Regions from separate parts of the Pseudoalteromonas sp. SCSIO 43095 genome, predicted to be linked through region 1. Evidence: predicted binding sites of a transcription regulator. Region 1 holds the regulator's gene; each other region holds the start of a gene.

Region 1 (8,312 bases):
GGTAAAGGACCTAACTGTTTAGTGCCAGAAGAAGGGCGAGATGAAAGACAAACTAAAGGCGGTAAAGGTAACAAGGGCGGTCGCCCTGCACTTACTCGTCATACTGGGTTTAGTCAGTTTAAAAAAGCCAACACTAAACCTAAGGTTGGCGGTAATCGCCAGCGCGCAAGGTAAAGTAATTATCGGCTTAAACAAAAACACCGCGTATTGACGCGGTGTTTTTGTTTATAAAAAGATTAAATCAATAACCAAGTCGCAGTACCTAAGAAGGCAAATATACCAACAATATCAGTTACTGTGGTTAGTACCACACTGCCTGCAAGTGCTGGATCTATTTTCATTTTTTTAAGCAATAGTGGGATACTAGCACCCGCAATACCTGCTGCAACTAAATTCATAAACATAGCAAACGCTAAAACACCACCGAGTTTGAAATCCCATTGCCAAAGCGCAACGACACCGGCAATTAGGATAGACCAAACCATACCGTTAATCGCGCCGATAGCGAGTTCTTTTAATAATAAAAAACGTTGGTTAGTTTGGTTGATATGGCCCACCGCGATACCGCGAATAACCAAAGTTAAGGTTTGGCTGCCTGCAACCCCACCCATTGACGGAACAATACCATTGAGCACAGCAAGAATTGGTAATATAGCTAAGGTGTTTTCAAAAAAGCTCGCCACAATTGCAGCCAGCAATGCAGTTAGTAAGTTTACACCCAGCCAAATTGAGCGCTTTTTAGAGCTTTTTAACACAGGTGCAAAGGTATCTTCTTCATCATCTAAACCCGCTAAACCCAGTAAACTGTGCTCAGCGTCTTCACGAATAACATCAACGATATCATCAATGGTGATCCGCCCAAGCAAGTGTGCGTTGTCATCAACAACCGGTGCCGATATCCAGTTATGACGCTCAAACAATTGTGCAACTTCGCTCTCATCCATTGAAATAGGAATAGACTCACAGTCTTCATCCATTAACTCATGAACAATTTTTTCAGGGGGATTAGTTAATAAAGTACTCAGCGATAGGGCGCCTAAAAAGCAGTTATTTTCATCAACCACATATAAGTCATCTGTACCCTCAGGTAATTCGCCGCGTAAGCGAATATAACGTAGTACCACATCTAGAGTCACATCGGGGCGAATAGTAACGGTATCTATATTCATCAATGCGCCAGCAGAGCGCTCTTGATACGATAAAGCCTGCCTTGCACGTTCTCTATCTTGAATATCCATAGCGCTAACAACATCTTTATAAACAGTGTCAGGTAGGCTACGTAGTACTTCCCCTAAATCATCATGGCCCATGTCTTCGGTTGCAGCAGCAATGTGCTCGGGTGCCATTTGCGCAATAATGCCCAAACGTACATCTTCAGACAGCTCTTCAAGCACATCACCTTGTACATCAGGATCAACAAGCTGCCAGAGCATACGGCGAATTTTATGCGGGGATGATTCTAAAAGAAGTGCGGTATCACAAGGTGCCGTTTTTGCTAGCATGCGCCTAACTTGAACAAATTGACCACTATTTAGTGACTTAGTCACCTGTTTTAGTTGTTGTAGTGGAATATCTTGTTCTAAAGCTTCAGGCATTGGCATCCTTAATTAAATTTTATTACATGCTGGAAGGGTATAAATGCTATTCAATTTTAGTTTATCTTACTTTAATTGAGCAAACTACCTCAAGCACTATTAACCCAAGTTTAGGATGATGAGTTAATAATGAACTTTTTTATTCTTGCTCATTAAATCGTTGGTCGATGAGTTCACCTATTGCGCTAAGTGCAGGCTCAGCGTCGGGGCCTTCGCATACCACCTTAACTTCTTTGCCTTGGCTGCTTTCGAGTAACATAAGTGCCAGCACGCTATCGCCAGCGGCTTGTTTGTCATCTTGAAATAAAGTGATTGTGGCATCAAATTGCACAGAAAGCTGAGCTAATACTGTCGCCGCTCTAGCGTGTAATCCTAATTTGTTTTTTATTAAAAATGTATTTTCTAAGCGCATGACATGTTCTCGCAAGCTTTATTCTTGTTCTCGGTGGCGAATTTTTACATTGGGATGACTCATTGCAAAGCTTTCGCCAATGGTTTGCGCTAAATAAACAGAGCGGTGTTGCCCACCGGTGCAGCCAATTGCAATAGTTAAGTAGCTGCGATTATTTCGTTCTAAATGCGGCAGCCATGTTTGCACAAATGTTTGAATTTGCCATGTAAATTTTTGCACTATACTGTGACTTGCTAGGTAGTCTTTTACTGGTTGATCCAGCCCTGTAAGTAGCTTTAGTTCAGGCTCCCAATGCGGGTTTGGTAAAAAACGGGCATCGAATACGTAATCTGCTTCTTTAGGGAGGCCGTGTTTAAAACCAAATGACTCAAAGGTAATGATCAGTTGTTTATCTTTTTTTCCGAGTATTTTTTCACGAATAGACTCAGCAAGCTGATGCACACTTAAATCTGTGGTATCAATCATATAATCAGCACGATTAATCAATACATCAAGTAGTTGTTTTTCTTTTTTTATGGCTAAATCAAGCGGCAAAGAATCAATAGATAAAGGGTGAAGACGACGCGTTTCTGAAAAGCGTTTTATTAATGTTTGATCGTCACTGTCTAAATAAAATACCGTTGGTTTAGTAAAACCAGGTAAATATTCAATGATTTCATTAAACTGCTGTTGCTCTTTAGGTAGGTTACGTACATCAACACTCACAGCAATTTTATTATAACTGTCGGAAACACTGCGCACTAATGATGGTAATAAATTAAGAGGAATATTGTCTACACAATAATAACCTAAGTCTTCCACAACGCGTAACGCCACAGATTTACCTGACCCTGAGCGACCGCTTATAATTATTAATTCCATTTACCACCTTTCTTTATTACTACGATTGACTGACGATAACCTGATACAGTTCGCTATCCGATTTGGCGGCGCGTAACTGTTTACAAAATTCTTTATCATTGAGCTTTTCTGCTATCGTGGCTAAGGTTTTTAAATGCTGCTTATTGTCACCATCAGGTACAATTAAGGCAACAAAAATGTCGACCGGTCGGTTATCTATCGCATCAAAATTAATAGCCGTTTCGCTCACTAATATAAGTGCAAGAGGCTCTTGTACACCACTCATACGACCATGTGGAATTGCAATTCCTCGACCTATACCTGTACTTCCAAGCTTTTCTCTTGCAGTTAATGCATTAAGAATATCTTGTTGTGTTAAATAGGGCAGTTTATTGTGAGCCAATTCACTGATAAATTCTAAAATTCTTTTTTTACTATTAAAAAGGACCGCAGCTTTACTGCAGTCCTGACAGATAAGTGAGCTTAGTTTCATAGTGTTAGTGTCGAGCAAGTTTCTCTTTGTGTTTAATTACTTGACGATCTAGCTTGTCAATGAGCGAGTCTATAGCGGCATACATATCTTGATGCTCAGTAGAAGCAAAAATCTCAGCGCCACTAACATGAACGGTTGCTTCAGCTTTTTGGTTTAGTTTTTCTACATCGAGAATAACGTGCACATTCGTTATGTGATCAGTGTGCCTCTGTAACTTCGAAAATTTGCTATTTACGTAGTCTCTAAGCGAGTCGGTAATATCTACATGACGACCAGTTAAATTCAGTTGCATAAACATTTTCCTCTTTGTTGTACGCCTTAAATCAAACTTTTACGTTGATTAGACGGGGGAATAGCTAGAGATTCGCGATATTTTGCTATAGTTCTCCTCGCTACTTTAATTCCTTGCTCTGCCAATATATCTGCAATTTTACTATCACTCAATGGTTTAGCTGAGTTTTCTGCAGCGATTAATTTTTTAATTAATGCTCGTATTGCTGTTGATGAGCATTCGCCACCATTTTCAGTACTTACATGGCTTGAAAAGAAATATTTAAGCTCAAAAATGCCACGTGGTGTGTGCATGTATTTTTGCGTAGTAACACGTGAAATAGTCGACTCGTGCATTTCCACCATTTCAGCCACATCGTTAAGTACCATAGGCTTCATCGCCTCAGGACCATGTTCAAAAAAGGCCTGTTGTTGCTGCACAATACAGTTAGTTACTTTAAGCAGCGTGTCGTTTCTACTTTCTAAGCTTTTTATAAACCATTTAGCCTCTTGTAAGTGCGAGCGAATAAACTGGCTATCACCACTTGATTTAACCGTACGCGACATAGCTGCATATTGGCTATTTACTCTGATCTTAGGCATGCTATCTGGGTTTAGTTCAACCACCCAACGGCCTTTTACTTTTTTAACCGACACGTCAGGAATAACGTACTCAGACTCTTCTCTGACAATAGTGTCTGCCGGTTTTGGGCTGAGCGTATGAATCAACGTCATGATTTCTTTAAGCTCATCTTCTTTAAGCTTTGTTTTTTTCATCAACGTGCGATAGTCACGCGCAGCCAGTAAATCAATATGATCGGTTAAGATCATTTTTGTTTCGTTTAAAAAAGGTGTGTCTTTATCAAATTGATTTAGCTGAATACACAAGCACTCTTGTAAACTACGCGCGGCTATTCCCACTGGATCAAATAGTTGAATACGCTTTAGTACCGCTTCTATTTCGTCAAGTTCAACTTCATCTTCGGCGTCGTTTTCTTGGTTAAAGCTTTCTAATATTTCTTCACAGCTAAGGGTTAGAATCCCTGAGTCGTCCACAGCTTCTACAATTGCAATAGCTATCGCTTCATCGGTAGGGCTAAACGGCGTCAGTTGAAGTTGCCACATTAAATACTCATGCAGCGTTTCAGTCGAAGAGCCTTGATAAATAGATTCATCTTCTGGCATTGGGCCCGATGAAGAGGCAGGCGCAGCACTCATATATTCATCCCAAGTAACATCCATAGCCATATCATCGCTAATGGTGTCTTTGGTCATTGCTTCGCCGCTATCTTGCTCATACTCGCTAGGTTTATCGTCAGCTGAGGCACTTAGCGTTAAGTCATCGTTATCGGCTTTTTGTTCGTTTTTACCTGCAGTGTCTTCGCTGTAATCGTGTTCTTCAACTTCAAGCAAGGGGTTGCTATCGAGCGCTTCTTGAATTTCTTGCTGGAGATCCAATGTACTGAGTTGCAATAAGCGAATTGCTTGTTGCAATTGTGGAGTCATTGTAAGTTGCTGGCCCATGCGCAGCTGTAATGATTGCCTCATGTATCTCTAACAATCCTTTTAAATTACGGTCTGTTGACCTTTACGATTAAAATTTGTTCAAACTAGGGGCGGTTTAATTGCGGCGCGAGGTTTGTAACCTAGTGGGCTAAGTCAAAACCGAGCAACAAAGAGTAAATCGTCCCTAGGCAGAACCCGAAGGGCAGCGCCTGTTTGGCATTGATGCTGCGTTATCGCCTATTTATGGGGAAATACCACACCACATAGGCTCTGCCTTGCCTAAATACCAAACAGACTGCTGCAAATTCAACCTTGATAGGTCAACAGACCTAAGTATGATTAATCTTAGCAGATGCTTAGTGGAATAACACACATATTAGAGCTTGAACTGCTCGCCCAAATAAACATCGCGTACTGTTTTATCGTTTAATACGTATTCAGGAGTGCCTGATGCAATTAACTCCCCATGAGAAACTATGTAGGCTTTTTCACAAACATCAAGTGTTTCGCGCACGTTATGATCTGTAATAAGGACGCCAATGCCACGGTTTTTAAGATGCTCTATAATCTTTTTAATATCTAATACTGAGATAGGATCAACCCCCGCAAAGGGTTCGTCTAAAAGGATAAATTTAGGGTTTGCTGCAAGCGCGCGAGCAATTTCAACGCGGCGACGTTCACCACCTGATAAAGCCATACCTTGACTATCGCGGATATGCTGAATGCTAAATTCATCAAGTAAATTATTTAAAGTATCTTCGCGTTGTTGTTTATTTAATTCTTTACGTGTTTCTAAGATAGCCATTAAGTTTTGATAAACAGTCAGCTTTCTAAAAATAGACGACTCTTGCGGTAAATAACCAATCCCTAAACGCGCTCGGCTGTGCATCGGTAATAAAGTAATATCTTTATCATCAATTGATATTTTGCCTTTATCGCTAGGTACAAGGCCTACAATCATATAAAAGGTGGTGGTTTTACCTGCACCATTAGGGCCAAGTAACCCCACAATACTGCCAGCTTCAACCTCTAGGCCAACGTTTTTCACCACTTCACGACCTTTGTAGCTTTTAGCTAATAGCTCTGCTTTTAATGTGCTCATGGTTGGCCTTTATCATCTTCTTTTTTATTTTCAACAGGCACTAAAATAGTGTGTACACGGTCTGTTGAGTTTTCGTCTTTTTCTGCGCTAATTAACTGCTGCTCGATATCGTAAGTGATACTTTTAGCTGTTATTTTTTGACCTGCTTGAGCAATGCTTGCATCGCCGATTAAGGTTAAAAAACGCAGCGACACATCGTAACGCACTTCATTAGCACTGGCGCTCATTATGGTGCCATCAGCTTGTGTTTCTTCAAAATATGCAGGGCTGCCTGTGGCAATTAATAACTGTTTGTTATCGCCTAGGTCATCGCGTTTATGCACTTCTAAACGGTCAGCTGTGATACGGCGATTACCATGAATAATTTCAACATTTTTCTCAAAAATGCCTACGTTTTCTTTTAATTGGCCTTCTTGTTTATCTGCACTAATTGAAATTTGATTCGCAGCGGGGGCTTCAGCAGGTTCAGCGCTATTACTGTTAAAAGCAATTAATAGTGAGGGAACAATTAAAATTTTAAATAGATTATTGGTCATAATATAGGGTTCGCGTATGGTTAATAAGTTTAATCACCTCGGTTTTTAAATCGGCCTCAAGGCCTTTACCTGTGATTTTTAAATTAGGTCCTGTAATAACGACAGGCTGCTGTGATTGCATGGTTAATAGTTTTATATCAACATTGATGGTCTGGGCGGTGATCGTATCGATCATGGCGTTATCTACTAAGTTTTGAGCGGTTACATTACCCTCTAACACCAGTTGACGGTCGTCGTAGAGGGTGGCTTCATCGGCGTTAATACGCCATGTTTGCTGCTCGTTGTATAAAGTGAATATAGGCTTTTCAAAAAAGGTAAAACCGAGTTGTTGATACAACTCCATTTTTACCGCAGTTACCTTATGGCTCACTTTACCTTGTTCATCATAAGCCGTTTGTTTTAGCTCAATAGCGGTATAATCAGGCTTAGCAATAACTTGTGTTTCTTCGCTTGCAGTAATATCAACCTTAGTAAAATAAGGATACCAGAGCCAAACCATACAGCTTATGAATAAAACGCTCAGTATAATGCGCGCTACATTCATGAACTCGTTCCTTGGCTAGTTAGTGGCTTGCTATTTTCGAGCATAAGTAAGTCTGTCAGCTCTCTTACCGCACCAAAACCGCCGGGTAGTTGGGTTACATAATGTGATAAACGTTTAATAAGTGGATGAGCATCGTTTACGGCAACCGCAAAACCGACTTGCTCCATTACTGGCATGTCTGGGCCATCATCACCTATATAAGCAATTTGATCATCGCTAAGCGCTAATTTTTGTTTTAATTCTTGATAGGCTATAAGTTTGTCTTCTTGGCCTTGATATATATGTTGTACGGTTAAACTGCTCATACGTTGCTGCACTATATGAGAATGGCGCCCGGTGATCACAGCGACTTCAAAACCGCTGTTAATCAGGGCTTTAATACCAAATCCGTCTTTGGTGTTAAATGCTTTGAGTTCTTCACCTTGGTTTCCAAGGTAAATACGCCCATCAGAAAATACACCATCAATATCACAAATTAATAGCTTTACTTTTTTTGCGCGCGCCTTTGCATCATCACTTAGCGGTTGATAGAGATCTTCAAATTGCATTTATAGCACTCCCGCTTTAAGTAAGTCTTGCATATTTAGTGCGCCAATCGGTTGATTATGCTCATTAATTACAATTAAGCCATTAATACGTTTTTGTTCCATAATATTTAACGCTTCAGCCGCGAGCATGTCTTGGGTGGCTGTAGTACACGACTTGGTCATCACAACATTAATTTCAGTGCTATGAATGTCAATACGTTGCTCTAAAATACGGCGTAAATCGCCATCGGTAAACAGGCCTGATAATTGCTGGTCACTATCAACAATAGCGGTCATGCCGAGTCCTTTGGCCGACATTTCAATTAAGGCATCTTTAATCGTTTGCGTCTCGTTAATGATAGGCGTATCAGCGCCACTGTGCATAACATCTTTAAGAGTTAAGAGTAATCGCTTGCCTAAGCTACCACCAGGGTGCGATAGTGCAAAATCATCAGCAGTAAAGCCACGTGCTTCTAATAATGCCACC
Region 2 (8,312 bases), 400 kb from region 1:
CGTAACGTACATTTGCTTTCTAAACGTAATAAAGGGCCTTTTGTTCCAGTAAACTGTGGGGCTATTCCTGCTGAGCTATTAGAAAGTGAACTATTTGGTCATGAAAAAGGCGCGTTTACTGGGGCTATTTCAGCACGAAAAGGCCGTTTTGAGTTAGCGCAAGGTGGCACGCTATTTTTAGATGAAATAGGGGATATGCCACTGCAAATGCAGGTTAAGTTACTGCGAGTGCTCCAAGAGCGTAGCTATGAGCGCGTTGGTGGTACCAAAGCGATCCAAGCTGATGTGCGTGTGATTGCTGCAACCCACCGTGACCTTGAAAGCATGATAGAAAAAGGCTCATTTAGAGAAGATTTATACTATCGCTTAAATGTTTTTCCTATTGAGAGCCCATCTCTTGCTCAACGCGCAGAAGACATACCATTACTACTTAAAGAGCTTATGCGCCGAGTAAATGAACAAAGCGGGGTTACGGCTAAGTTTACAGAGCGTGCTATTGATAGTTTAAAAGAACATGCTTGGCCGGGTAATATTCGTGAGCTGGCGAACCTTGTTGAACGCATGGTTATTATGTTTCCAGATAAGGTGGTGGATGTTCCTGACTTACCTAATAAATACCGCTACATTGAAGTTGAAGCCTATGAGCCACAGTACCCAGAAGAGCTGATGGAGCGTGATGCTTTTAATGATATTTTTAGTGGCGGATTTAGCGAAGATGAAATAGATCTAGAAGATGATTTTGTTCAAGCCGCACCTGGTTTATTGCCCGATGAAGGTATTGAGCTTAAAGAGTACTTAGCTGAGCTTGAAATTAACTTAATCACACAGGCATTAGAGCGCTTTGATTACGTTGTCGCCCGTGCTGCTGAAGTACTTGGTGTAAGACGAACCACTCTGGTCGAAAAAATGAAAAAATATAACTTGTCTAGGGATTAAGAGTAAGTGCCGATATTAGGTACCAGGTGTAAGGTGTTAGGTTAGAAAAACTAAACACCGTGTTTAATGCAAACTCAGCGCTATACTTGTCAGCGGGTTTACCTCGCGTCTCGTAACCCGAAACCCGCTCCTAGCCGAGTTTTTTAACTTCTTCTTTTCTAAAACAATTATTACTATGATCGTTAACCATACCGCACGCCTGCATGTAGGCATACACTGTGGTTGGGCCTAAAAACTTAAAACCGCGCTTTTTTAAATCTTTTGCAAATAACGTTGATGCTTCAGTAACTGCAGGGTAATCCGCAAGCGTCTCTAAATCGTTTACCTGAGGTTTATTGCCAACAAACCGCCACTGGTAATCACTAAAGCTGCCAAACTCTTTTTGAATAGCTATGAAGCACTTTGCATTATTAATTGCTGCGGCTATTTTTAAGCGGTTGCGAACAATTCCCTCATTTTGCATTAATGTTTCTAGGTCCTGCTCAGTAAAGGCCGCTACTTTATTTACATCAAAGTTTGCAAAGGCGTTTTTATAATTAGCGCGCTTTTTTAATATGGTGTACCAACTTAACCCTGCTTGTGCCGATTCTAAGGTTAAACACTCAAAAAGTAGGTGATCGTCATACACAGGTACGCCCCATTCATGGTCATGGTAATCCACGTAGTCTGGTTTTGAAGTATCTAACCATGGACAGCGATACTGAGCTTCTTCTTTCATACTTATTCCTTAGCGCGTCATTTTTACGACACGTATTTTAATTGTTTAAGTTGTTGATATTATAAGGAAATAATTTTGGTACATATTGTGCATTAGCCAGTGTATCTACATTATTTTAGAGAGTTGATTATGGCCCTTGCAAGTGTGCTAAAACCTCAGTTTATTTCTGCTAATCAGTATAACCCATGTTTACTGCAAGAGGAGTATGTTGGTGAGTTGAGTGATTTGCGTCAACAAGCAAGTTGGCTCTCTCATCTAGTTGATACCATGCCTGCGGGCGTAATTGTACTCGATGGTAAAGGAATGATCGCTAAGGCAAACCAAATAGCTATCGATATGCTCGGCGAGCCATTAGAAGGTGAGAAGTGGTTTAGCGTTATTCAGCGCTCATTTCGTCCTCATCAAGATGATGGTCATGAAGTGTCGTTAAAAGATGGACGCTTAATAAAGCTCGATATTACTGCACTTGCGCCAGAGCCTGGGCAACTTATATTAATGACCGATTTAACCGAAACCCGACGCTTACAAAAGCGAGTCGCGCATATGCAGCGTTTAAGTGCGTTAGGTAAAATGGTGGCATCTTTGGCCCATCAAGTACGCACACCGTTATCAGCGGCTATGTTGTATGCCGCAAATTTAGGCTCAAAACGCTTACCCGAAGCGTCTCGCGGCAGTTTTCATACTAAATTAATGTCACGTTTAAAAGATTTAGAAACCCAAGTAAACGACATGCTGTTATTTGCTAAAAGTGGTGATCAGCAAGTTGTTGAGCAAGTGTCGATGCAACAGCTACTAAGTGAAGTTAAAGCCGGTGCCGATGCTATGGTAGCGCTCAATGATAGCGAATTAAATGTGAGCTTACCTGAACCCGATATTGAAATTATGGGTAACAAAACAGCATTGGCAAGCGCAATTCAAAACCTAATTCATAATAGTATTCAAGTCATTGGCAGTGGTGCACAAGTACATCTTAGTGCTTTGCGTGATACGCAAGACCCTGATTATGTCCGCATTAGTGTTAGTGATAACGGCCCTGGGCTTGATTTAGCTCAAAGTGAAAAAATATTTGAACCCTTTTATACCACTAAAAGCCAAGGTACTGGTTTAGGACTTGCCGTTGTAAGTTCAGTGGCCAGTGCACATCAGGGACGTGTTGAAGCAAACAACAACCCACAAGGGGGAGCAATTTTTAGTATGTTGCTACCTATTAGTGTCACATCTAAATTAGGGGAGTCACAATGAGTAACACTATTTTAGTTGTAGAAGATGACGCCGGACTTCGTGAAGCATTAATTGATACGCTTGAAATGTCAGGTATAGCCTGTATGGCCGCCAATAGTGCTGAGCAAGCCATGTTGCTACTAAAAAAAGAAGTATTTTCATTGGTGGTCAGTGATGTACAAATGGGCGCAATGAGCGGCCTAGATTTATTACGTAGTATTAAATTAAATTACCCTGATTTACCCGTACTAATGATGACGGCCTATGCCACTATTGATGATGCTGTAGAGGCTATGCGTTTAGGCGCGATTGATTATATGGCTAAGCCATTTTCACCAGAAGTGCTATTGAATATGGTGAGTCGTTACTTACCAGAAAAAGAAAAAGAAACAGACGGGCCCATTGTCGCCGACCCTAGTAGTATTCAATTACTCGAACTTGCAGGTAAAGTTGCTCGATCAGATGCCAGTGTGATGGTGCTTGGGCCAAGTGGCTCTGGTAAAGAAGTACTGGCGCGTTATATTCATGACAAATCAAAACGCTGTAATGAACCGTTTGTTGCGATTAACTGTGCTGCTATTCCTGAAAACATGCTTGAAGCTACTTTGTTTGGTTATGAGAAAGGCGCGTTTACAGGTGCTATTCAAGCTTGTCCTGGTAAGTTTGAACAAGCACAGGGCGGTACTATTTTACTTGATGAAATTACCGAGATGGATTTAGGCTTACAAGCCAAATTACTGCGGGTATTGCAAGAGCGTGAAGTTGAGCGTTTAGGTGGTCGTAAAACCATTGCACTGGATGTACGTGTGCTTGCCACAAGTAACCGAGAGTTAAAAGAAGCAGTTGCTGATAACCAGTTCCGCGAAGATTTATACTATCGACTCAATGTTTTCCCACTGCTGTGGCGACCACTGTGTGAGCGCCCAGGTGACATTATTGTGTTGGCTAAACATTTGATTGAACGTCACTTAAGTAAAAGCAAAGAGCCAATGGCGTATTTAGATAGCAGTGCAGAGCAAAAACTGCTTAGCCATAGTTGGCCCGGTAACGTACGCGAACTAGATAACGTTATTCAGCGAGCATTAATTTTACGCAGTGGAAATAGTATTGATGAGCATGCTATTTTTATCGAAAATCTAGCCCCAACGCATTTTGTGGCTGAAACTAAAGCTGACTTTGAGCCTGTAAAAAGTAGTCTCAGTAACGCTTATTATGATGAAAAAGCAGCGTCTGCAGATGAGCAAAAAAATGATTTGTTAGCCATCGATACCGGCAGTTACAAAGATGAGCTTAAAGATAAAGAACATCGTATTATTTTAGAAACCTTGGCACGCTGCCAAGGAAAACGCAAAGAGGTCGCCGAAACCTTAGGTATTAGCCCGCGTACTTTGCGTTACAAATTAGCGCAAATGCGCGATTTAGGTATTTCCCTCCCAGCATAACCCCCATAAGCCCTAAGTTCAATCACTTGAATTTAGGGCTGTCAAAACTCTGACTGCTTAATTATTTTACTTAAAGCGTTGTTTTAATTGGTTTTAATTTTTGGCATGTTTTGTGCTTTATTCTCTTTAAGAGTTTACTGCATTATCAGAGACAATTATGAAAATTCAAAACAGTGCTTTATTTCAAGAAATGCAATCAATGGCTGCAGAGGCCACACGTAGTAATCAAGTTAATAACTTGCCAACGCAAGTGCAATCAACCTCTACAGCACAGTTTGGTGACATGTTGAGTAATGCCCTTAATACAGTGCATGAACTTCAGCAAGACACAGGACAAAAAGTAAAAGCGGTAGAGAATGGCGACAGAAGCGTATCACTTGCTGAGGCTATGATTGCTTCGCAAAAGTCTTCTGTGGCATTTGAAGCTACGGTACAGGTTCGTAATAAGCTTGTTGAATCTTATAAAGAAATTATGAACATGCCTGTTTAACTAGGTAGTGGAGAATTATTGTGGCGCAATCTAATCAATCTACAGATCTGGCACTTGCTGATGGCATGATGGAGCAAAGTGAAAACGAAGATCAACAAGAGCAAAAATCAGGCTATTTCAGTGCCCTTGGCGGTGTTGATGTTTTACGTCAAATTACCCTGATTGTTGCATTAGCTATTTGTTTAGCCATTGCTATTTTCGTTATTATTTGGGCTCGTCAGCCAGATATGCGCCCTTTAGGTAAAATGCAAACTGAAGAGTTAATAGAAACACTCGACTTTTTAGATGCACAAAAAATTGACTACCAACTTGATGGCAATGTGGTCTCGGTGGATGAAACTGAATATCAAAATATCAAGTTATTGATGACCCGTGAAGGTTTAGATCAAGGGCCTACATCAGGTAGCGACATTATTATGCAAGACATGGGGTTTGGGGTAAGCCAACGTTTAGAACGTGAGCGCCTTAAACATGGCCGTGAGCAACAACTTGCCCGTACTATAGAAGAGCTAAATAATGTTACTCGCGCCAAAGTATTGTTAGCGATTCCCAAAGAAAATGTATTTGCCCGTAGAGAGAAAAAACCCTCTGCGACTGTTGTACTTACTCTTAAACGCGGTCGCTCTCTAGATGCCGAAGAAGTTGACTCGGTTGTTGATATGATAGCTTCAGCAGTACAAGGGCTTGAGCCTTCGCGCGTTACTGTGACCGATCAAAATGGTCGTTTATTAAATTCAGGCTCGCAAACCTCTTTAGCTGCACGCTCACGTAAAGAATACGATATTGAACGTAAACGTGAGCAAGAATACCTAGAAAAAATCGACAGTATTTTGATCCCCGTGGTTGGATTAGGTAATTACACCGCACAAGTAGATTTAAGTATGGACTTTAGTGCGGTAGAAGAAACACAAAAACGTTACAACCCAGACTTACCTGCGGTAAGAAGTGAAACAACCTTTGAAGAAAATAATATTGGTGGCCTAGCGGTTGGTATTCCAGGCGCGCTGACTAATCAGCCACCAGTTAACTCAACTATTCCTGAAGATGCGATGGCGGGCGGTGCAGGCACTGCAACCTCACCGAGTAGAACTCACAAAGAAGCCACTCGTAACTATGAACTCGATACCACTATTTCACATAAGCGTCAGCAAACCGGTGTGATCCGCAGAATCAGTGTGTCTGTAGCGGTTGATTACCTGCCTACGGTGGGTGAAAATGGTGAAACAACTATGACGCCACGCTCGGTAGAAGCTTTGTCAAATATTCGTCGCTTGTTACAAGGTGGCGTAGGCTTTGATATGCAACGGGGTGATGCTCTTGAAGTAGTAACCGTACCATTTGTTCGTGAAGACTCAGCGCTTGATTTTGAATTGCCTTTATGGGAACAAGACTGGTTTATGAAAATGTTGCGCTTAGTGTTAGGTGCGCTGGTTATTATTGTACTGATATTAGCTGTTGTTAAACCTATGCTTAAACGCTTAATTTACCCAGATAATACACTTGAAGAATACGATGAAGACTCTCTTAGTTCAGGTGTTGACCTTGGTGACAGCACATTAGATATGCTAAATAATGACTTTGATTCTGCTTCTGTTGGCTTCTCTAGCGATGGTACACTACGCTTACCAGACCTACATGGCGACGAAGACTTACTCAAAGCGGTTCGTGCGCTTGTAGCCAATGAACCAGAACTATCATCACAAGTAGTGAAAGCGTGGTTAACAGAAGATGACTGATCAAGAACAAAAACAACTACCAGCGGCGTTTGATGTTGATAAGCTCGATGGTGTAGATAAAGCGGCGATATTATTGCTGAGCTTATCTGAAGAAGATGCAGCGCAAATCCTAAAGCACTTAGAGCCAAAACAAGTGCAAAAGGTAGGTATGGCTATGGCGGCAATTGATGATTTGTCGCAAGCTAAAATTAGCGCAGTTCATAATTTATTTATTGAACAAATTCAGAGCTTTAGTACGATAGGTTTTCAGTCTGAAGATTTTATCAAAAAAGCACTTACTGCTGCATTAGGTGAAGATAAAGCCGCCAGCTTAATAGACCAAATTGTTATGGGCTCAGGCGCTAAAGGTCTTGATTCATTGAAATGGATGGACTCAAAGCAGGTAGCTAACATTATTCGTAATGAGCACCCGCAAATTCAAACAATTGTGCTTTCTTATTTAGAGCCTGAACAATCAGCTGAAATTTTAGCGCAATTTACTGAAAAAGTGCGCCTAGATTTAACCATGCGTATTGCCAATTTAGAAGAAGTACAACCAGCAGCTTTACAAGAATTAAACGAAATTATGGAAAAACAATTTGCTGGTCAAGCAGGCGCACAAGCTGCGAAGATGGGGGGCTTAAAAGCGGCTGCAGATATTATGAACTACCTCGATACCAATGTTGAAGGGCAGTTAATGGATTCTATCCGTGAGCATGACGAAGAAATGTCGCAACAAATTCAAGACTTAATGTTTGTCTTCGAAAACTTAATGGATGTAGACAACAGAGGCATTCAAGCAATCCTGCGTGAAGTGCCGCAAGATGTATTAATGAAAGCCATTAAAGGGACCGACGATGCCCTTAAAGAGAAAATTTTGGGTAACATGTCAAAACGTGCCGCTGAAATGCTCGCTGATGATTTAGAAGCTATGGCTCCAGTGCGCATTAGTGAAGTAGAAGCGGCGCAAAAAGAAATTTTATCAACAGCACGTCGCCTTTCTGATTCAGGTGAAATTATGCTTGGTGGTGGCGGTGGTGAGGAGTTCTTATAATCTATGAGTCACTCTAAAGGTCGCCCATTACATGCAGATGAAGCTGATGAGTTATTAAAAAATTGGCCAATTCCTGATGTTTCTCCCGATGAGCGTAGCTTTCGCAATCGTTCTACGGCTTATGGCACACCCTTAGCCGAGCTATACCGTAAAGAAATAGCAAAAGAACAAGTAGAAGAACCGGAAGAACCAGAGCTGCCTTCATTAACTATGGTAGAGCTGGAGCGTATTCGCCAAGATGCCTACGAAGAAGGTCTTAAACAAGGACACGAACAAGGCTATATAGATGGCTTTGACAAAGGCGTAACCGAGGGTAAAGAGGCGGGTTACAAAGAAGGTGTAGAGCTGGGTAAAACACAAGGCCAAGAAGACGTTAAACCATTAATTGATGAGCAGTTGAGCAGCCTGCGTGGCTTACTAGATAGTTTAAGCGACCCGCTTAAAAAAGTGGACGAGCAAGCAGAAAGACAGCTGGTACAGCTAGCCACTATGCTCAGTGAAGCGATTATTTATCAAGAAGTAAAAACATCACCTGATATTATTTTACATACTTTGAAAAAAAGTATTGATGCACTCAATGCAGAACAACAGAAAGTTAAAATTCATCTTCATCCAGATGACTTAACGCTAATAAAAACCAGTTATGGTGAGCAAGCTATTGAAGATAATCATTGGCAACTAATTGCAGAACCCAGTCTAAAGCGGGGCGGTTGTGAAGTTAAAACAACGTTATCAT
Region 3 (8,312 bases), 790 kb from region 1:
ATCTGCCTTTACTACCTCAAGTTCTTGTGGAAAAAATCCATACAACAACGTTTGAAAGTGGCTTATTTGATTTAGAAACAATAAAGACTCGCGCTATTGCTTATCAGCATTATCAGTTAGGTGTGGGTAAAGAAGGGTTTATTCATATTGCGGTGCATATTATGGCTGGGCGTTCCATTGAGCAAAAGCAACTACTAAGTGAGCAATTACTAGCCTGCTTGCAAACGTATTGCAGAGCCTCTGACAGTTTAAGCGTAAATATTTACGAAATGGATCACGAGATTTACCGTAAAAACTAACCGCCATTACAACATCATAGTTATAGGCGAGAGCACTATAACTATGATGATTTCCTCGCTCAACCGATTTTTAATTAAATCGTGTTTAAAGCGTAAACTTACCCAGTAAATCCCTTAAAATATTCCATTCTTTATTTAAACCATTACAAAGCTGCTCTGACTTTTTCATATTTTCTTTGGTTTGCTCTGCCGAATCGGAAATCATCACAATATTTTGGCTAATTTCTGAGGTCGCTAGTGTTTGCTCTCGCGTTGCAGTAGCCACTGAGTTGTTTAACTCGCTTAGTATTACAATTTCCTGTGAAATACCATTTAATGTATGGCCGGTTTCTTTTAAGCGCTCGGCATTTTCTAGGGTGTTTTTGCTGCCCAATTCAATCGCTGTTACCGTGCTTGAAGCTTTAGCATTTAACGAATCAATCATCTCATTAATTTGCTCTGTAGACTCCGCGGTACGTTGCGCAAGCGTTCTTACTTCGTCAGCAACTACCGCAAAGCCACGGCCCTGCTCACCCGCTCTAGCAGCCTCAATAGCCGCATTTAACGCCAATAAATTAGTTTGCTCGGAAATCCCTTTAATTACATCCAATACATGAGAGATTGATTTAATCTCTGTCGAGAGTTCTAACACCGAGGCCACAGAGTTGGCCATTGACGCTTCCAGTTGTTCCATTTGTTTAATCGTGCTTTGCACAAACTCAACCCCTTTGTGCGTCGTTTCTTCGGTTTTAGTAGCAATATCTGCTGCATTACTGGCACTACCAGAAATATCCTGAACCGTAACCTCCATCTCATTAACGGCTGCCGCCACCGCTTGCGTACTCGATGATTGCACTTCAGCTAAATTTGCCGCACCTTGCACTTGCTCAAGCACATCTTGGGAAATACCTTTAACATGAATTGCCGACTCAGAAACCTGTTTGAACATATAATGTAACTGCTCTAAAAACAGATTAAACTTAACCGCTAAGTCTGAAATTTCATTATTATCATCAGTAGGGAGTCGCGCTGTTAAATCGCCATCTTTTTCTGTTAACGCATTCACTGCTGCAGTAATGTTTTCGATTGGCCTAAATATTTGCCCTACCAACACGCGTGCTGACGCTAAACCTACAAGCGCAATAATTACACCAAAAATGATATTAGTATTAATAGCACTATTAATTGCGCCATATAATTGCTCTTGGGGAATTTCAGCAACTAGATGCCAACCCAATGAGTTTACAGGCGTACTTGATACAGCATAGTCATCACCATCAATTACTTTACTTTGAATTGCCCCATTTTTAATCGGCGCCAAGTCAACAGATTGCCCTATTTTAGTTTTATTACCATGCAGCATAATCTCGCCACTACCAGAGACCAAATAAACAATGCCGCCCTCACCTATCCTATATTCACTTATGAGATCCACCATAGAATCGAGCGAACGCCCAATCCCAGCAATTCCTTGTCGTTGCCCATCAAGCTCAATGGCATAATTAATAAATACCATCACCTCAGAGCTGCCTTTATCTATGTCGAGCGCTACTTCAAATGATCTATCCGATGCTAAAAAAGCATCAAACCAAGTATCACTACTGTCTATTTGCCTAGAAATACCTTCATCGGTGTAATAGTTACGGGAGTTTTTAGAAATAATATATGCGTTACTGGCTTGGTTTTTATCTTTTATATGTTTGAGGTAATCAATAAATTTACCTCGGCTTTGCGCATCTTCATTATTATTCATCCATTGCTGCACAAATAAGTTTTGCGCTATTTCTTTGCCTACAACAATAGGTGTAGAAAGTTCCAGCTCTATTTGGCTTTTAACTTCACTAAGCGCAGTCGGTAAATCTACTTTTGCTAGTTTTTCTTCTGTATTTGAGCGAATACTATTGGAAAAGATGAGAGTAGATATTGCTAAAGGAGCAGCAACAGCCAGAATAAGGCTGAGGTATACTTTTCGTTTTAATAACATAGAACACCTAAGGAATAACTAAGCAGTATTTTATATACTGCACACAATTAACAGTAGCGACATTAAAGAGCATAAAGTAAAGATTTTTATAATAAAACCCCATAACACTTTAATAGTAGATTCAACTGTGTTTATTGCAATGTATTCAATAGAATTAATACAGAAATCAGTGCACTGGTGAAAAATACGATAGAAATAACAAAAGCGAATTTTATAAACTAAGAAAATGAGTTTTTATGTACTTGGAAAGCGTGTAAAAGTGGTGGCCCCTCCCAGACTCGAACTGGGGACCTAACGATTATGAGTCGTGTGCTCTAACCAACTGAGCTAAGGGGCCATTTTTGTATAACTGTAAGCAGTTAATTTTTTGAAGCGTTTAGCCACAGAGCGACTAAAGCGGGTTGCAGTATAAAAAGTTTTTAGGGGCTTGTCACTAGCAAAAAGCTTTATTTTAACAATCAAAGGGCTAACTGCTCAAATAGTAAGCTTTTAGGTTTATTGATGGTGACGTTGAGGAAACGAACTCATTAAATAATAGTATTCTGAGTAACTAATACACATACCTTACGATGGCAATTAGCAACTCAGTATTAAATGTATTACTGCGATAGGGTGTTATTTTTTGGCGATAATATAAATCGCATGAATTAATCCAGGGAAATAGCCGAGTAAGGTTAGCAAAATATTTAACCAAAAATGCATCCCTAGTCCTACCTGTAAAAACACACCCAGTGGTGGTAATAAAATAGAAAAAATAATTCTAATGATATCCATAATTTAATCCTTATAATGTTAGCAAAACAAAAAGCCCAGCAGGGCTGGGCTTTAGTATAGTGTATTATTCTGCAATAACAGTTAATTCATCCACTACCTTGCGAACATCTTCAGCGTTTTTAGCAATTTCCATCGCTAATTGCTTTTCAGCATCAGACTCAACTGTACCTTTTAGAGTTACCACACCATTATCGGTATCAACATCAATGTCTGTACCACCTACTTCAGAATCAAATAAGTAACGTGTTGTAATCACTGTAGTGATTTTAGCATCTGTTAAATCACTTTCAGTGTCGTTACCCATCATTTTAGAATCATGCTTCTTCATGTCGGTGTTTTTTACCACAGTTAGACTGTTTTCAACGTCAGTTACACCATCTAGGCTTAGCACGAGTTCTTCAGCAAGCTCTTTATCTAATTCGCTGTTTACTTTACCTGTTAGCATTACCTTGCCGTTTTTTACGTCCGTGTTGATATCAAAGTTATTTAGATTGGTGTTCATAAGCAATACTGTTTCTGCTTTCCCATCAATCCAAGCATCTTTGCTTTCATTTTCCCAACTGCTTGCCTGAGCGCCCATTGCGGTTGTTCCTAATACTAGGGCTGCAATCATAGACTTATTAAATGTTTTCATAATCGTTCTCCTTTTGATTAAAGACACTTAAGCTAATGCGAGCATCGGGCCAACATTTTTTAACCTTTAATTTCAATAGGTTATTTTAAAATAGTAGATATTGGCTTAAACCTACTAAGTAAACATTTACAGACTATTGCGTAAAAGTTTCTCGAATAGCGAAACTTACTAAATAATTGTATATTTGGTTAATCTGTCGTTAATATAATAAAGAATCAAAAACCAAAAATCATAAACCACTGAATTTAAACAATTTAATATTTGGTATAAGGCTTGCTTTGAAATAACCAGCAACCATAAAAGGATAATTTAAATGTCTGTTAAAATTGAAGACCGCCCTATTGAGCAAGTTCGTGAGCAAGTGATTGATCAGCTCATTTATAACTACAGCCATGGTGTTATTTCTGTAGAAGCATTTGAAAGGCGCTTAGACGACGCCATGGCAGCGAGTGACAATAAAGCACTTATGGATCTCGTTGAAGATTTAACCTTAAATACTGACCAGCAATATAAGGCGCAAAAGCACTCTCAATTTGCACCTAATTATAGCGCGCAGCATGAGACTGATGAAGAGCCACTTACATTAAGAAGCATTCTTGGTTCGAGTGAACGAAGCGGCCAATGGGTAGTTCCTCAAAACATTCACATAGAAAACTACATGGGGTCAGTCAATCTTGATTTTACGGATGCTATTTTTACCCACCAACATGTCACTATTCACGTTAATTGTTATTTTGGCAGCGAAGAAATATATGTACCAGAGCACGTTAATGTAGTTTCTAAAATGTTTTGTATTTTAGGCAGTTTTGAAAATAAAACAGTGTCACTAAATAAGCGCCAAGGGCCAACGATTCACATTGAAGGAAAAACTGTTTTAGGCTCTGTGGAAGTTAAAGTTAAACGCACTATTAAAGAAAAATTTATTAACTTTGCAAATGATCTAAAAACTCAACTTGGCATGAATGGTAAACATTATTAAATATGCTAAACATTGAATGAAGCCATAATAGTTGGCTTCATTCATATTATAAGTCGTTATTTCGTTCACTAGGTACATCACTCATGTACTCTACAAACTCAACCTCAAACCCTGCAGGGTCAATATAATAAAATTTTTTTCTAAATGGATTTACAGCACCTTCTTTACTTATTGCAAAGCCCGCATGTTTTAGGCGCGCTATTACTGCATTTAAGTTATTGGTTACATAGGCAAAGTGTGCCAAACCAACTTGATGTCCTGATAGGTCGCAGTTTCCCCTTCCCCCACACTTCTAATTGACCAATAGGGAAACGCTGCTTGGTAAAACTTAAGCATGGCGTTTATGTCACTAACAACTAAATTTACGTGTTCTAATTTCATAACTTTCTTCCTATTAATTGAATATAGAACATCATAAAACCTCAAGTTAACTTTAGGTAAAGCGCTAATTTACAAATTTATTGCCTGTTTTCGTTCCAATAAATATATTGAAAGATCATGCCTGTACAAAAAACACTCACAAGTATTTAGGCTTTATGGTTTACTTTATGGCAAAAACCGCTAAAATACGCCGGCTTAAATATATAAACGTTCTTTTACAACCCAAAGGTAATACCATGCATCCAATGTTAAACATTGCGGTTCGCGCTGCGCGTAACGCAGGCAAGCTTATTCTTCGTGCAAGTGAAGACTTATCAAAAGTTGAAGTGCAACAAAAAGGCACTAATGATTTAGTTACGAACATTGATAAAGAAGCCGAAGCCGTAATTCGTGACACTATTTTACGTTCTTACCCTGATCACTGCATCGTTGGTGAAGAGTTAGGCGAACACAAAGGTAAGGATGCTGATTACCAATGGATTGTTGACCCACTTGATGGCACAACTAACTTCATCAAGGGTATCCCTCATTTCGCAGTATCTATTGCACTTAAAGTTAAAGGTCGTTTAGACCAAGCCGTAATTTACGATCCAATTCGAGGCGAACTTTTCACCGCTTCTCGTGGTCAAGGCGCACAGTTAAATAGCAAACGTTTACGTGTATCTAAAACGGTTGAACTTGCAGGTTCTATTCTTGCAACAGGTTTCCCTTTCAAACAAAAACACCACTTAGATGCCTATTCTGAAGCGTTTAAAGCATTATTCGTACATACCGCTGATATTCGTCGAGCAGGCTCTGCTTCGCTAGATATGGCGTATGTTGCAGCGGGTCGTGTTGATGGTTTCTTTGAAATTGGTTTAAAACCGTGGGATACAGCAGCAGGCGAGCTATTAGTTAAAGAAGCTGGCGGCATGGTTGTTGATTTTGCTGGCGGTAATAACTACAACGTGAGCGGTAACGTTATTTGTGGTGCACCTAAGCTAACACAAGCGATTGTTCGTGAAATGCGCCCAGTATTATCTGAGTCGTTATTACGTTAATCGTAATACCGCACTTAAAAAAGGAGCCTAGGCTCCTTTTTTGCTTTTTGTTAGCCACTTTTTTACTATTGGATAAACGCACAACAGCGGGTGCTGGCCTTTTTCGATTACAAATAAATAAGTAGCTGTGACGATAACGTTTTGCTTTTTTAGCATCTGTGGCTAATGCCGCTACTTGATGGCTATTTTTACACTGCTGCAGATCCGGCTCAACTAAACCTATCGATAGTGTAAGTAAAGGTACAAACTGCTTTTCGCCCTCTCGATTAGTTGTCCAATACCCTTTTTCAGCAATATGCTCTGGCGTAAAAAATACGCGTGACTGCAGTTTAAATTGCGTGATAATGGTATTACAAACCTCCACCGCATCTTTTTTTTCAAACACCAACATAAAGTCATCGCCACCAATATGCCCGACAAAGTTAGCGCTGTGCGCACACGCTTTTACAGTCACATCGGCCAGAAGTTTTATCACGCTGTCCCCACTGGCGTAACCATACAAATCGTTAAATTGTTTAAAATGATTTAAATCGATATAGGCTAGTGAAAATGGCTGTTTATGTTGCAGACGCTGCTCTATTATTTCACTAATTGCCACATTACCCGGTAACATGGTTAGAGGGTTAGCATGTTGGGCGTGGCTAATAGGCTATTAAAGAGATGTCGAGTCTATTAGTGATATCCCAAACGGTTTCGTTTCGGAATAAACTCATTCCAATTACAGACCACATAATAGCTTCTAGCGGTAATCGCCTTTTACGCACAGTAGCAACACCTGCATGTTTAAATGCTTGTTCAAGAATATCAGGGTCAAGAACCTGTTTAAGTTTATCTAGTGTATGTACATCATTTAAAAATGAAGACATGTTATCGAAGTGCTGAATGAGAGACATAAAAAAATCCGATATTATTTCTAATATCGGATTTTGAAGCCATGGAAAGATCAGTCAAGTGATCATAAAAATATTCTTAACTGATCTGCATTACTCACAAGGAGCGGCTTTTTAAAAAGGATAATTTAATCTCAATTAAGGCATTGAGTCTAAATCGGCACCTTCTTTTTCAATCACCTCTGGTATTAAATCTTCTTTACTTACGCCCATGGCAATAGCCACCGAGCTGGCAACGTAAACTGAAGAATATGTACCAATAAATACACCAAATAATAGTGCGGTAGCAAAGCCATGAATAGTTTGGCCGCCCCATACAAAGAGTGCAATCAATACTAAAATAGTGGTAATTGATGTAACTAAAGTACGATTAAGTGTTTGCGTAAGTGACAGGTCAATAATTTCAATGGTGTCGTCAATACGTACTTTACGGAAGTTTTCACGGATACGGTCTGATACAACAATGGTATCGTTTAGTGAGTAACCTATCACGGCGAGTATTGCAGCCAAAATAGTTAGGTCAAACTCTAAACCAAGCACCGAGAACAAACCAATCGTAATGATTACATCGTGTAATAGTGCCCCCACTGCACCCACAGCAAAGCGCCATTCAAAGCGAAATGCCACGTAAATTAAGATACATATAAGCGCAGTTAACATGGCAAGGCCACCCTGCTCTTTTAAGTCTTCACCTACACTTGGGCCTACAAACTCAATACGGCGCATTACTACGCTATCATCAGCTTGTTTAAGGGCAGCAATTACTTGGTTACCAATCACTTCTGCTTTTACATCATCACCGCGAGGGGCTAAACGGACCAGTATTTCTTGGCTTGAACCAAAAAGCTGTACCGATGCATCAGCAAAGTCGTTTTCGGCCAGTACATTACGTACTTTTTTCAGATCGGCAGGTTGTGAAAAACCTACCTCAACTGCTGTACCGCCGGTAAAATCTAAACCGAAATTTAAGCCTTTAACAAAAAGTGACGCCAGCGACGCTATGATTAATAACGTAGAAAAGCCCATTGCCACTTTTCGAAGAGACATGAAACGAAGGGTTTTTCCGCCCAATCTTAAAATTTGCATGTCTGCTCCTTAAATTGAAAGTTTATCAACACGTTTACCACCAATAAATAGGTTGATCACCGCACGGGTACCTACAATTGCTGTAAACATAGAGGTTAAAATACCAATTGCTAGGGTTACCGCAAAGCCTGCAACAGGACCGGTACCAACAGCAAACAAGATAATCGCCGCAATTAATGTGGTGATATTGGCATCAAAAATAGTACTAAAGGCGCTATCATAACCAAAATGAACCGCTTGTTGAGGGCTGCGGCCATCAGCGAGCT
Region 4 (8,312 bases), 150 kb from region 1:
GGATTTTGCTGGTCAGTGTGTTTTCAATTTCTGCATTTACGCCGCAAATTATGATGGAAAGACGCGTTGATATTATGACCGCAGTCGTTTCTTCAATCCACGCAGTTAAAGAAAACTTTGCAGCCATGGTAGTGTGGTCAATTTGTATATTTGTACTGGTAGCGCTTGGCTTTGCTGCAGGTGCCGCTGGATTTATTATTATTATGCCACTACTTAGTTACGCTAGTTGGCATGGATACATTGCTGTTATTAAAACAAAAACACCACGTGGTTATGAATAACATTTACCTGTAGTTTTATCACTTAATTAAATGCTTTTTGGCATTTAATTAAGTGTTGCCTCTTCTCCCTCAGTTTATAAAATCCGTAAAAACCTTGATCTCAATAAGGTGCAAAGCTTAAAAATAGCGCTAATATAAGCTGATACACTACAGATAATATAAAGGAATAAACATGAGTCAAAACGTTAAAGACTTAATGACACCGAACCCATTTTCAGTGAACGTAAAAAGCACTTTGCATGACGCACATAATTTAATGAAAGAAAAAAACGTTCGCCATATTCCTGTTATTGACGAAGACGGCGCATTTGTCGGTATGCTCACACAAAAAATAATGGTCGCCAAAGTCATGGGTATCATGGCAACATTTGGTGCTAATGCATTACAACGCAAAGAAAAACTCACAAAAGTAGAAGATATTATGGTGAGTGATTTTATAAGTGTAACCCCAGAGCAGCCGCTATCAGATGTGGTTAAGTTTTTTGTAGATAATCGCCACGGTTGCATGCCCGTTGTTAGCGAGCAAGGCCAGCTAGTAGGTATTTTAACGTCTTCTGATTTTGTACGTTTAGCTGCAGCACTGCTCTCGTAAATACTCTTCTTTAATGAAACTGTATTTAGCTTTGCCAAATACAGTTTTTACTCACTTAACAGATATAAAAATTAACAGCATAGATAGCTAAGTCACTAACAGCCTGTTATGGTAAACACCCTGCTTTTAATGGTTATTACAAGGTAAGTTTTCATATGGCTAATCAGTTAAATGTACTAGGAACTCGCTTACAACTTTGCTGTGGCAACGGTGGCTATACCCGTGAGGGATTTTGCTATGTACCAGATTCAGACTTTGGCAATCACAGTGTATGCGCCATTATGACCGACGAATTTTTGCAGTTTTCTAAGGCGCAAGGTAACGATTTAATTAGCCCTAATCCTTTGTATAATTTTGCGGGCTTAAAAGCTGGCGATAAGTGGTGCTTATGTGCGATTCGTTGGTATCATGCCATTGCTGCAAATGTTGCTCCTCTTGTTGTACTTGAAGCAACAAACCAAAAAGCGCTAGATATTATTCCCCTTGAAGTATTAAAAGCACATCAATATACCGGGTAATGATTTGAGCGCTCAGCTTGCAATATTAAAGTATTATAACCACCCTTTATGTTTAAAAAATAAATAAGGGGCAAAGCCCGACAGCAACATAATGCCAATTGCAAATGGATAACCCCATTCCCATTGTAGCTCAGGCATTATATTAAAATTCATACCATACACACTAGCCACTACTGTAGGCGGTAAGAAAACCACTGAGGCAATAGAAAAGGTTTTAATAATTTGATTTTGTTCAATATTAATAAAGCCTTGTGTTGAATCCATCAAAAAGTTCACCTTATCGAACAAAAAGGTACAGTGCGACATTAAAGTTTCTATATCGAGTACAATTTCTCGAAGAGATTCGCGCTCGTCATTTTGCGCGCCTATACGGCGTATTAAAAACGAAATATTGCGTCGCGTATCCATTAAACATAAACGCACCTTACCATTAGCATCTTCTAAGCGAGCTATGCGACCAACCGCCTCTTCTAAATCTGAGTTATCTTCTTCAAGTACATAAGCACTGAGCTTCTCTAATTGATGATGCATGTCTTCGAGCATATCCGCGTGGTTTTCAACTTTTTGATCAAATAAAGTGATTAATAATTGTTTTGCTGTATCGCATGCCACCTGACCTTTGCGCGCTCTTAAGCGCAGTAGTCTAAAATCAGCCAATTCCTCATCACGAATAGTAAGTAAGCAATTGTTTTGCAACAAACAAGCTACCGTTACAGTATTAAATCGCCCTTCATTAGGTGACATAAACAATGCATGCACATGTAAACCTTCATTATCGATAAAGCACCTAGACGACGTTTCAATCTCTTCTACATCTACCGAATCTGGAAAGGTTATATTGAGCGTTTTTGCAAGCGCATTTTGCTCCTGCGGTGTTGGATTAATAGTATCAATCCAATGTGCATTCTTTATGGATACTTCAACAGGGGTATCAGGTAAAGGCGCTAACTCTTTGATCACTCCTTGCTCGATGGAAAAAAACCTCAACATACACTTCTCCTTTAATGAATCTTTGGGTTGAGTATATGTAACAGGACATTAATCAACAATGATAATACCTTCATTATAACCACTATAAAGGGCACGCTATTCGCTAACACTTTAAAGTATTGCTGTTTTGCAGAATTTACAAAAAAGTGCATATTTTTCATACCCGTTAAGCTAAACACTCCTTAAAACTTTATTAAATAAAATTAAATCAATATATTTCAATTGGTTAAGTTAAAAGCTCAATCGGCATGCCCATTGCTTCGATAAATACAAGAGGTGTTCGTTATCGCAATTTAAATACTCACTAGAGTAAAGCGAGCACTATTTTTGAAATAGTAGGAGGAATCATGAGTAACAGTAATAATGCAAATAAAGTCGCTGAATTTACCGCTCCCGGTGTAAAAAACGAATCAGCAAATAAAGCAATATCTGTACTAGAAAATCGCATGGTAGCGCTAATTGATTTACAGCTAACTTTAAAACATATTCATTGGAATGTAGTAGGTCCAAACTTTATTGGCGTACATGAAATGCTAGACCCACAAGTAGAAACCGTCCGTGAAATGACTGACACCATAGCAGAACGTATTGCCACTTTAGGCGGCGTCCCAGTTGGCACACCAAAATCGATTGTTGAGCGTCGTACATGGGAAGATTACGCCATAGGTAAAGGCTTAGTAACTGAACACTTAGCCGCGTTAGACAAAGTATATAACGGCGTTAACAGTGATCACCGTAAAGCCATAGAATCACTTGCTGAGCTTGATCCGGTATCTGAAGATATGATCATTGCGCAACTTGCAGAGCTTGAGCAATATCAGTGGTTTGTTCGCGCCCACATAGAATCATCAACTGGTCAATTGAATAGCTAATTTTTAAAGCAGTCATTTTTACTTACAAAGCCCAGTAACTTGCTGGGCTTTTTTGTTTTTAAACTACATTCCTCTTATTAATACACTAGATCCCCCCCTATTTAGCGCATCTAACACGTTTAGTTACTATACTTATTATTAAAGAGAACTTACTATCTACTCCTAATTATTAGCAGGGAATTTGAAGTGTTGTCGCGTCTATATAGCTTTATGCCAGGTTTACACAGCTTATTTAATTATCAACGTCAATGGTTTGCTGATGATGTGAGGGCGGCATTATCGGTTGCAGCTGTTGCTTTACCTGTTGCTATAGCTTATGCGCAACTTACAGGCGTTAATGCTGCAGTTGGCCTGTATTCTTGCGTATTACCTATGATGCTTTATGCACTTTTTGGTACCTCTAAACAGCTTATTATTGGCCCTGATGCCGCAACATGTGCGGTTATTGCTGCAGTTGTTACTCCACTTGCTGCAGGCGATAGCTTTAAACATTGGCAATTAGTGATCACCATGACCGCAATGACCGGTTTTTGGTGCTTTATTGCCAGCCGCTTTAAGCTAGGTGTATTAGCCGACTTTTTATCTAAACCAATTTTAATGGGGTTACTAAACGGTGTGGCTATTACCATTATTGTTGGTCAGTTTTCTAAAGTATTTGGCTTTACCTTTGATGAGCGCTATTTGCTTGAGCGTTTAGGTGGCGTTCCTACGTATTTATCGCAAACTCATATTCCCACCTTATTAATGGCTTTATTTACCCTCGGCGTTTACTTTGTGTTAAAGCGCTTAAAACCTACATGGCCAGCCTCTATGTTTGCCATTGCACTAGGTGCGGTATTCGTTTGGTTTTTTAATTTAGAGCAATTTGAAATAAAAACCATAGGCACAGTAACTGGTGGTTTGCCCGTGTTTAACCCCCCAGTATTTGACGTGGGTATTATTCGAGAACTTGTTGTACCGGCACTCAACTTAGCCATAGTTAGCTTTGTCAGCATGATGCTAACAGCGCGAAGCTTTGCAGCAAAGAATGGCTACGACATCGATGCCGATAAAGAATTTAGAGCCTTGGGCATCGCTAATTTAGCGTCAGCATTATCACAAGGCTTTGCCGTTAGTGGTGCCGACTCACGCACAGCCGTAAACGACGACTCTGGCGGAAAAACCCAATTAGTTTCGATTATAGCTGCCGCTATTATTGGTGTTATCGCTCTTTTTTTAACGGCGCCGCTTGAGTTTATTCCCAGTGCTTCACTCGGGATTGTATTAATAATTGCCTCTGTTCACCTGCTTGATTTAAAGGCAGTCTGGCAATTAAAATTTAAAGATAAGCAGGCATTTTACTTAGCCTCAGCCACACTTTTTGCTGTGCTGTTTATTGGTGTTATACCAGGAATTACCCTTGCTGTATTACTAGGGTTATTTCAATTTATTCGAACTGTTATGCGCCCATCAGACACCATTTTAGGTGTGGATATAAAAGGCGTAGTAAGAAGCTTAGACGAAACAGATAAAGCCAAAGCAGTACAAGGGGTTTTTATATATCGTTTTAATTCTCCTTTAACCTATTTTAATGCCAGTTATTTTAAACGCCGCTTGTTAGAGCAATATGCAAGACAAAAAGACGACACGCAATGTGTCATTATTGATGCTGTGCCCTGCTTCACTCATCTTGATTTAAGCGTTATGGCCATGCTCGCAGACCTAGATGTGATATTTAAAAAACGAGGTATTCGATTAGAGCTAGCGGGAAGAAAACGCCAGCTACTTTCTTGGTTTAAAACCGCTGGTATCGCCTCAGGTAAAGACGGTATTTATATTCATTCAGACTTATACATTGCCTTACAAAAAAACAGCGTCAGCCAGCATGTCGACGAGGTTACGATGTTTCAATCGCAAAACTCCGAAGAGATAAATGCAGGTAATAATTAGGGTTATTATTTTTCCTCAACGACACTAGATGAGTCATTTATTGTGAATGACTCTTTGATTTCGATAAAAACAATAAAGTGTTCAAGCATTTTAATAAATCAACACTTAATAATAAGCGTAGCCTTATTACCTTTTCTTGCTACATACTAAACCTTAAAAATACAAACAATAGCCAGATGCAAATATCATACAGCGCAGTAAATACATAGTTTAGTTATAAATAAACATCAACAAAAAAGCCGTTATTAGAAAATAACAACTCTCGTTTAAGAACGAGTGGTGTTTTTTCGTTTATATCTAACCGGATATTTTTGTGTCTTTGCCAGCACCGCTCGCGGATAAGCTTATCGCTTTCTTTTCTCCCGTAATATTAGCCGTTTACCGTTTTCACGTAGTTCTTTTAGCTTTTTAGGGATTGTCCCTGGGCTTTCGACCTGAACACCATAAAAACTCGTCTTGTATGAGATATAATACGTTAATAAAACTGATGCGTAATGGCTCAACTTTATGGGCTTTAGCCATCTCTGCCATTTCAAGTCTCACGATATTATATGATGTCAGAATACCCAAGAGCTCTTGATAAATACCTTCCTATTTCAAGCTCTGTAATGCTGGTTTATTTGATAGCTGATACTGCTTGAGCTCACCATAGCCTCGCTCTATTTCCCCTTTAGGTGTCGGAATTTGAATTTCACTTTGGGTAATGGGGCCAAACGCTGGATCGGATATTAAATGCGTTCTTGTCAACATCAAGGTCACAGCAAGTACTGAGGGGAAGTTTGTTGTCGATTGAGCATAGCCAAAATGACGGTTGCTCGGTGTATCTTGAGTTTTAAATTGTGTACCGACAGTGCAGATCACTGACAACCCTTGTAAAAACTTACAAGCTGTAATGTTAATACATAGGGCGGTAAAGTAGTTAGAGCGACAAACCAAGAGGTAAATTACAGCATTGATGACGTATTAGGTACTAATTTTAGCAACGTTTTAACTGATAAACTTTGGATTTAGCCAAAACCAAACACCAACCTCACGTTTAACCCCCACCCCCGTCATCACGCCTTGAAAATAAGCAACTGATGAGTAATATCGCGCATGGATGCGCGATAAGGCGAAACTAGGCCATGGATGGCCTATCTTTGCCGTTTACGTTCACATCAATTAATTATTCGTGATGCTCGGGTGCGCTGGGAGGTGACGAATAACCGAAGCGCAGCTTCGCAATATGAAGAAGTGGAGGCATGGATGCCGACAGTAACCCAGCTTCAGGGATGAATTACTTACAGCAGAATCAATTTGAAAATCGCCCCCTCTTTGACTGCTGTCGCCTGCGCGACAAAACCTTGAATAAGGTTCTAAATTCTATAAGAACGAAACGCACTAACGCTATCGCGTGGCAAAAATCTAAAACACTAATCGTGTTTACGCCCGCGCGCCAGTAAGCTGTGCGCCTACAATAAATAACACATACCCTTGGCTTTTGAGCAAATAAGCATATTTGTGATTTGTTAGGCTTCGCTTTACTTAACCCATCTTTATACAATTAACGTTAATCACCTCACACAAAAAAGCCGTTGCATTGCTGCAACGGCTTTTATAATTTTGATAAATCCCACTCTACAGTGGAACTTACTACCCATTAAAGTTCAAAAGTTAATCGCGGTATGTCTCAATCGGAGGACATGCACATACTAAATTACGGTCGCCGTATACGTCATCTATACGCGTAACCGTTGGCCAGAACTTATCTTTAGCAACTGCTGGTACTGGGAAGGCAGCGTAAAAACGGTCATACGCGCGGTCCCATTCATTACCTAACACATCAGCTTGAGTGTGCGGTGCAAATACCAATGGGTTGTTTTCGATAGACCATTCACCTGAAATGATTTTATCAATTTCACCTTTAATCGATACCATAGCTTCGATAAAGCGGTCAATCTCGCCCTTAGACTCAGACTCAGTTGGCTCAATCATTAATGTGCCCGCTACTGGGAACGACATCGTTGGTGAGTGGAAACCGTAATCTTGTAAGCGCTTAGCAACGTCCATTTCAGTAATGCCTGAGGCTTCTTTTAATGGACGTAGGTCAATAATACATTCGTGGGCAACACGGTTGTTACGGCCACGGTATAAAATTGGGAAGTGCTTGCTAAGCTCATTACTTAGGTAGTTAGCATTTACAATCGCCATTTCTGTCGCTTGTTTTAAGCCCTCAGAGCCCATCATGGCAATGTAAGCCCATGAAATAGGTAAAATAGAGGCAGAGCCATAAGGCGCTGCCGATACTGCGCCGTTACCAGCATTAGTACCTGGTACGTTAATTACGCTGTGGTTTGGCATAAATGGCGCAAGGTGCGATTTAACACCAATTGGACCAACACCTGGGCCACCGCCACCGTGTGGAATACAGAAGGTTTTATGTAAGTTTAAGTGCGATACATCTGAGCCAATAAAGCCTGGGCTAGTAACACCTACTTGCGCGTTCATGTTTGCGCCATCCATGTAAACTTGGCCACCGTGCTGGTGAACAATTTCACATAACTCACGAATCGTTTCTTCGTATACACCGTGTGTAGATGGGTACGTTACCATGGCACATGATAGGTTTTCGGACACCTCAGCAGCTTTGGTTTTTAAGTCTTCCATGTCGATGTTGCCGTGTTTATCACAGTTAACAACTACAATTTTCATGCTGGCCATTTGTGCCGACGCTGGATTAGTACCGTGCGCAGAACTTGGGATTAAACATACGTTACGGTGCGCATCCCCTCGTGACTCGTGGTATTTACGAATGGCGATTAGGCCTGCGTATTCACCTTGTGCACCTGAGTTTGGTTGCAATGAAACCGCATCGTAACCGGTAATGTTAACTAGCCAATCGTGTAGCTCGTTAATCATTATTTGGTAACCTTCTGCTTGGTCTAGCGGGCAGAATGGGTGAAGGTTTGCAAATTCAGGCCAGGTAATTGGGATCATTTCAGCGGTCGCGTTGAGTTTCATAGTACATGAACCTAACGAGATCATAGAGTGATTAAGCGCTAAATCTTTGTTTTCAAGACGCTTAATATAACGAAGCATGTCTGTTTCGCTGTGGTAGCTGTTAAAGTTTGGATGCGTTAGGATTTCATCA

The links. Region 1 encodes sigma-54, which starts transcription at its own class of promoters, with help from an activator protein. Its sites were predicted from a motif close to GTTGGCACGNNNNTNGNNT; they were not measured.
Region 2: the regulator sigma-54 is predicted to act here: its motif matches at 4,417-4,435, upstream of fliE (flagellar hook-basal body complex protein FliE).
Region 3: the regulator sigma-54 is predicted to act here: its motif matches at 3,706-3,724, upstream of LOC50_RS11920 (BON domain-containing protein).
Region 4: the regulator sigma-54 is predicted to act here: its motif matches at 2,624-2,642, upstream of dps (DNA starvation/stationary phase protection protein Dps).

The regions. Positions count from the first base shown of each region.
Region 1 covers NZ_CP087995.1:266,429-274,740, forward strand. Annotated here, with positions in the region: gene LOC50_RS01245 (YgiQ family radical SAM protein) at 1-174, shown strand, start outside; gene mgtE (magnesium transporter) at 237-1,595, opposite strand; gene LOC50_RS01255 (HPr family phosphocarrier protein) at 1,735-2,007, opposite strand; gene rapZ (RNase adapter RapZ) at 2,026-2,868, opposite strand; gene ptsN (PTS IIA-like nitrogen regulatory protein PtsN) at 2,888-3,340, opposite strand; gene hpf (ribosome hibernation promoting factor) at 3,345-3,632, opposite strand; gene LOC50_RS01275 (RNA polymerase factor sigma-54) at 3,659-5,158, opposite strand; gene lptB (LPS export ABC transporter ATP-binding protein) at 5,493-6,218, opposite strand; gene lptA (lipopolysaccharide transport periplasmic protein LptA) at 6,215-6,754, opposite strand; gene lptC (LPS export ABC transporter periplasmic protein LptC) at 6,744-7,298, opposite strand; gene kdsC (3-deoxy-manno-octulosonate-8-phosphatase KdsC) at 7,295-7,846, opposite strand; gene LOC50_RS01300 (KpsF/GutQ family sugar-phosphate isomerase) at 7,847-8,312, opposite strand, start outside.
Region 2 covers NZ_CP087995.1:664,607-672,918, forward strand. Annotated here, with positions in the region: gene LOC50_RS03090 (sigma-54 dependent transcriptional regulator) at 1-936, shown strand, start outside; gene LOC50_RS03095 (DNA-3-methyladenine glycosylase I) at 1,067-1,654, opposite strand; gene LOC50_RS03100 (sensor histidine kinase) at 1,784-2,896, shown strand; gene LOC50_RS03105 (sigma-54-dependent transcriptional regulator) at 2,893-4,317, shown strand; gene fliE (flagellar hook-basal body complex protein FliE) at 4,475-4,807, shown strand; gene fliF (flagellar basal-body MS-ring/collar protein FliF) at 4,828-6,543, shown strand; gene fliG (flagellar motor switch protein FliG) at 6,536-7,576, shown strand; gene fliH (flagellar assembly protein FliH) at 7,580-8,312, shown strand, end outside.
Region 3 covers NZ_CP087995.1:2,529,739-2,538,050, forward strand. Annotated here, with positions in the region: gene LOC50_RS11900 (5-carboxymethyl-2-hydroxymuconate Delta-isomerase) at 1-299, shown strand, start outside; gene LOC50_RS11905 (methyl-accepting chemotaxis protein) at 385-2,262, opposite strand; tRNA gene LOC50_RS11910 (tRNA-Ile) at 2,523-2,599, opposite strand; gene LOC50_RS11915 (YqaE/Pmp3 family membrane protein) at 2,878-3,036, opposite strand; gene LOC50_RS11920 (BON domain-containing protein) at 3,101-3,670, opposite strand; gene LOC50_RS11925 (LiaF domain-containing protein) at 3,984-4,649, shown strand; partial or broken gene LOC50_RS11930 (VOC family protein) at 4,696-5,030, opposite strand; gene suhB (inositol-1-monophosphatase) at 5,267-6,070, shown strand; partial or broken gene LOC50_RS11940 (GGDEF domain-containing protein) at 6,129-6,716, opposite strand; gene LOC50_RS11945 (transposase domain-containing protein) at 6,712-6,963, opposite strand; gene secF (protein translocase subunit SecF) at 7,099-8,046, opposite strand; gene secD (protein translocase subunit SecD) at 8,056-8,312, opposite strand, start outside.
Region 4 covers NZ_CP087995.1:414,732-423,043, reverse strand. Annotated here, with positions in the region: gene LOC50_RS01965 (DUF2189 domain-containing protein) at 1-281, shown strand, start outside; gene LOC50_RS01960 (CBS domain-containing protein) at 454-873, shown strand; gene LOC50_RS01955 (DUF2237 family protein) at 1,029-1,391, shown strand; gene corA (magnesium/cobalt transporter CorA) at 1,425-2,381, opposite strand; gene dps (DNA starvation/stationary phase protection protein Dps) at 2,729-3,253, shown strand; gene LOC50_RS01940 (SulP family inorganic anion transporter) at 3,440-5,182, shown strand; partial or broken gene LOC50_RS17565 (IS4 family transposase) at 5,530-5,845, opposite strand; gene gcvP (aminomethyl-transferring glycine dehydrogenase) at 6,836-8,312, opposite strand, start outside.